Regions from separate parts of the Heyndrickxia sp. NPDC080065 genome, predicted to be linked through region 2. Evidence: a T-box and tRNA genes for the amino acid it is inferred to sense, from the RefSeq annotation. Region 2 holds a T-box; the other holds one or more tRNA genes.
What was found. A T-box is a leader RNA that pairs with one kind of tRNA and senses whether it is charged. The one in region 2 lies ahead of tyrS (tyrosine--tRNA ligase), so its partner is inferred to be a tRNA-Tyr.
Positions count from the first base shown of each region.

Region 1: it has a tRNA-Tyr gene. The T-box ahead of tyrS (tyrosine--tRNA ligase) is inferred to sense a tRNA for this amino acid. The anticodon was not compared.

Region 1 is NZ_JBNNWS010000012.1:180,018-182,454, reverse strand. Features, by position in the region: rRNA gene rrf (5S ribosomal RNA) at 76-192, shown strand; tRNA gene ACQKP0_RS16105 (tRNA-Asn) at 200-274, shown strand; tRNA gene ACQKP0_RS16100 (tRNA-Ser) at 278-370, shown strand; tRNA gene ACQKP0_RS16095 (tRNA-Glu) at 383-457, shown strand; tRNA gene ACQKP0_RS16090 (tRNA-Val) at 488-563, shown strand; tRNA gene ACQKP0_RS16085 (tRNA-Met) at 573-646, shown strand; tRNA gene ACQKP0_RS16080 (tRNA-Asp) at 685-761, shown strand; tRNA gene ACQKP0_RS16075 (tRNA-Phe) at 779-854, shown strand; tRNA gene ACQKP0_RS16070 (tRNA-Thr) at 859-934, shown strand; tRNA gene ACQKP0_RS16065 (tRNA-Tyr) at 947-1,031, shown strand; tRNA gene ACQKP0_RS16060 (tRNA-Trp) at 1,039-1,112, shown strand; tRNA gene ACQKP0_RS16055 (tRNA-His) at 1,123-1,198, shown strand; tRNA gene ACQKP0_RS16050 (tRNA-Gln) at 1,239-1,310, shown strand; tRNA gene ACQKP0_RS16045 (tRNA-Gly) at 1,314-1,388, shown strand; tRNA gene ACQKP0_RS16040 (tRNA-Cys) at 1,396-1,469, shown strand; tRNA gene ACQKP0_RS16035 (tRNA-Leu) at 1,476-1,557, shown strand; gene ACQKP0_RS16030 (hypothetical protein) at 1,721-1,987, shown strand; gene ACQKP0_RS16025 (hypothetical protein) at 2,018-2,245, shown strand.
Region 2 is NZ_JBNNWS010000002.1:229,705-232,141, forward strand. Features, by position in the region: gene resA (thiol-disulfide oxidoreductase ResA) at 1-13, opposite strand, end outside; gene tyrS (tyrosine--tRNA ligase) at 98-1,342, opposite strand; T-box leader at 1,387-1,602, opposite strand; gene ACQKP0_RS03265 (hypothetical protein) at 1,646-1,798, opposite strand; gene ACQKP0_RS03270 (LacI family DNA-binding transcriptional regulator) at 1,890-2,437, shown strand, end outside.

The DNA.
Region 1 (2,437 bases), on a different contig from region 2:
AGTTTTGAAGGAATGAATTAAAATTTCTTCTTGAAAAAATCTCAAAAACATGTATAATAATATATGTCCATAAGGTTTGGTAGCAATAGCGAGAAGGTCACACCCGTTCCCATCCCGAACACGGAAGTTAAGCTTCTCAGCGCCGATGGTAGTTGGGGGTTCTCCCCCTGCAAGAGTAGGACGCTGCCAAGCGTATTATTCCGCAGTAGCTCAGTGGTAGAGCTATCGGCTGTTAACCGATCGGTCGTAGGTTCGAATCCTACCTGCGGAGCCATAAGGAGAGCTGTCCGAGTGGCCGAAGGAGCACGATTGGAAATCGTGTAGACGGTTAAGAGCTGTCTCAAGGGTTCAAATCCCTTGCTCTCCGCCATTTAACTTATGTGGCCCGTTGGTCAAGCGGTTAAGACACCGCCCTTTCACGGCGGTAACACGGGTTCGAATCCCGTACGGGTCACCATTTTATAAATAACATTAGAATATACCTAATGGAGGATTAGCTCAGCTGGGAGAGCACCTGCCTTACAAGCAGGGGGTCGGCGGTTCGATCCCGTCATCCTCCACCATAATATTATCGCGGGGTGGAGCAGTCTGGTAGCTCGTCGGGCTCATAACCCGAAGGTCGCAGGTTCAAATCCTGCCTCCGCAATTAAGTAAGTTATTTTCAATAAACATTGAAAATACTTCGGTCCGGTAGTTCAGTTGGTTAGAATGCCTGCCTGTCACGCAGGAGGTCGCGGGTTCGAGTCCCGTCCGGACCGCCATTTTAAATAATACATAAGGCTCGGTAGCTCAGTCGGTAGAGCAATGGACTGAAAATCCATGTGTCGGCGGTTCGATTCCGTCCCGAGCCACCATTTAGCCGGCCTAGCTCAATTGGTAGAGCAACTGACTTGTAATCAGTAGGTTGGGGGTTCAAGTCCTCTGGCCGGCACCAGTTTCACATTGTGGAGGGGTAGCGAAGTGGCTAAACGCGGCGGACTGTAAATCCGCTCCCTCAGGGTTCGGCGGTTCGAATCCGTCCCCCTCCACCATTTACATAGGGGTATAGTTTAAAGGTAGAACTAAGGTCTCCAAAACCTTCAGTGTGGGTTCGATTCCTACTACCCCTGCCAAAATATTATGGCGGTTGTGGCGAAGTGGTTAACGCATCGGATTGTGGCTCCGACACTCGTGGGTTCGATTCCCATCAATCGCCCCATATATTTTCACAATGTATTCTGAAATGAATATATTATTATTGGGCTATAGCCAAGTGGTAAGGCAACGGACTTTGACTCCGTCACTCGTTGGTTCGAATCCAGCTAGCCCAGTTTGCGGAAGTAGTTCAGTGGTAGAACACCACCTTGCCAAGGTGGGGGTCGCGGGTTCGAATCCCGTCTTCCGCTCCAATAATAAGGCGGCATAGCCAAGTGGTAAGGCAGAGGTCTGCAAAACCTTTACCACCGGTTCGAATCCGGTTGCCGCCTCCATATTATGCCGGTGTGGCGGAATTGGCAGACGCGCACGACTCAAAATCGTGTTCCGTGAGGAGTGTCGGTTCGACCCCGACCACCGGTATCAAATTTTAACTAAAACCCGCATTTTTTCGCGGTATAACAAGGATTGTGAGTTTAGTCTTTATGACTGGACACGCAATCCTTTTATTTTGGTCGTGTCTAATAATCGTGTGCGTAAAAATATTGTGCTACCACCTTTATTAACCTTAAAGGAGTGTAGAGAAATGGCAAAAAGAAGAACCATTATTGTGGAGTTACACGAAGAGGAACAGCCATTATTAGTTAGTGGCGGTGAGGACTTTCAGACCTGCGTGAATGATAGCTTGAAAAATAGCCATGATGTTAATAAAGGGCTTCATATCTATAAAGATATTTTGTCTGACTCAGACCTAATAAAGACTATTTTCAAGACAAGTGAAGAAAGAGATAGGCTAATTCAAACATTGAAGAGCAATGTATATAGTAGGGCCTTTAATTTCTTAAAAAAATAAAAATTTTACACAATGCAATATTGTCTTGAAATGGATATGACTTGTTCTAAAAGCATACGTGAAGAGTATTATAAATACTTAAATATGATGCCAGTAGAATATAATCAAAAAAGTCTTCTATTACAAAAGAAAAGTGCTATTAAAGGTATTGATTATATATTAAAAGCACTTGAGAATGTAAAGTCACAATCATATCCTATTAGCTTAAGAAAGATAAAAAATGCTTTATTAGATGATATTTCAGATTATGTGCAATAAGTATAATTTTGTAAGTATAGTAAACTCAACATCACCCATGTGTTGCCACATATACTCTGCACATCGTGAAGGAGTAGCACTGCTGAAGCTAATATAATATTTAGAACCCTTGGAAATGGCTTATAAACGGCATTTTTAAGGGTTGTTTTAGTGTTAGAATAGATATATAAGCGAAGATTCCGATGTATTTTA
Region 2 (2,437 bases):
TTTTATTCTTCAACCTCGTCACCTCAGAAATATACATTTATAATCCTATCTTATAAGATTAACACTGTTGAAAAAGAAGAATTTTGTGTAGGTATTGTTACATTTTTAATTTCACAAATTTACGCTTCCCTACTTGAACGACCATTTCATTTTCCACCGAAATATTTTCATGGATGTCAGTTACTTTTTCCCCATTAATTCTGACACCGCCATTTTGAATCATTTTTCGGGATTCACCTTTTGAAGTTTGTAATTTTAACTCGACGAGCAGATCAATGATTCCAATTTGATCTCCCCCTACCCATTCAATTGCCGGAATATCCTCGGGAAGTTCACCCTTTTGAAAAATCTGTTTAAAATTTCCCTCTGCTCTTTTTGAGGCCTCTATTCCATGGTACATTTTGACGATGGTTTTACTTAAAAGCATTTTAGCATCTCTTGGGTGTAGATTACCTTTTTCAAGATCCTCGTTAATCTTCTTTTTCTCATCAAGTGATAAATCAGTTGCAAGTTCAAAATATTTAATCATAAGCTCATCAGGGACGGACATCGCTTTCCCAAACATTTCATTCGGTTCTTCATCTACACCAATGTAATTGTTTTTAGACTTAGACATTTTCTCTATACCGTCTAGCCCTTCAAGTAATGGCAATAGAATAACAACCTGTTTTTCCTTTCCGAAGTGCTCCTGCAAATGTCTTCCCATTAACACATTAAAATGCTGGTCATTTCCGCCTAATTCAATATCACTTTCAAGAGCAACTGAATCGTAGCCTTGCATTAACGGATAGAAGAACTCATGAAGAGAAATGGGTTTTCCTGAAGAATATCGTTCTGAGAAATCATTTCTTTCAAGTAATCTCGCAACCGTAATACTGCCGGCTAAATGAATAATACTCTCCAAATTAAGTTTAGATAACCACTCTGAGTTATAGTGCAGCTCAACCTTTTCCGTATTCAGCACTTTGCCAAACTGTTCAAAATAGGTTTTTGCATTATGCTTTACTTCTTCATCAGTTAATTGTTTTCTCGCAGCCGACTTACCAGTTGGATCGCCAATTTTCCCTGTAAAGTCGCCAATTATTAGCTGTATGATATGTCCATTGTCCTGAAATTGTTTCAATTTATTTAATACGACCGTATGGCCAAGATGCACATCCGGTGCCGATGGATCCAAACCTAGCTTTACCTTTAATGGGACTTCATTAAAGATTGATTTAGCAATTTTATTTTTCAACTCTATAGCAGGAAGAATTTCTTGAACCCCAGTTGAATAAATTTCAAACTGCCTTTCCATTTCTTTTCTCTGATTGTTTGATAATTTATCAATAAAGTTTTCCATAATAATACCTCCTCTTTTTTTCCAATAAAAAACCACGCCCCTAAAAAAGGGACGTGGTTAACGAACACGCGGTACCACCCTAATTGAAGACATTACTCTTCCACTCAAACGTATAACGGTACGTCCGTTCTTTGCTACTCAAAATTCACAAAGAAAGTTCAAGGAGGTAATTCGCATTTATCTATGTGCTGATTTCCACCTGCCATCAGCTCTCTTTTACAGTGAGATAAAATACTACTAATTCCTGTCATTACTTTTAAATATTTCTACTATCATAGCGAAATCCTATAAAGATTTCAACTCCTATTTAGTATTATTTTTTGAATTATCCGGAGAATTTATCTCGAAAAACTCATAAAAATCCATTACAAATTCAGCTTTGTCTTTCAATGCCAGTTTTGCTAAGATAATCTCAATAATACATAGACATATTAAAATCAAAGGTCCAACGATCATTTCAGCATCCTCCTTTACTTACAAAAAAATGTAATAGATGAAACGCGTTTCAGGTCAAGAGGAAAATTAATATAGAAGGGAAATTTTAGATATGGCAAATATTCGTGAAATCGCTAAGCTTGCAGGAGTATCTATTACTACGGTTTCAAGAGTATTAAATAACCATCCATATGTTAGCGAAGAAAAGAAAGAGGCTGTTCATAGAGCAATTGAAACCTTGAACTATAAAAGAAATATACATGCACTCCATTTATCAAAAGGCTCATCAAACATGGTTGGTGTGGTTATCCCTACTATTAATCATCCGTATTTTAGTAGTATAGTGGAGGGAATCGCAGATGAAGCGATGAAGCACGATCTTCAATTAGTGTTGTTTCAAACAAATTATGAAACTACGAAAGAAATTGATTCACTAGAATTATTAAGAGGTCAATTAATCGACGGTCTTATTTTTTGTTCTAGAGCGATTTCTTATGATGTGTTATTAGAATATAAATCGTACGGTCCAATCATTCTTTGTGAAGATTCTGACCAAAGTGACTTTCCATCTATCAGCATCCCACACAAAGAAGCATTTCAGTTTGGCATGGAATATTTAATTTCAAAAGGACATAGTAAAATTGCTTATACACTTGGAAG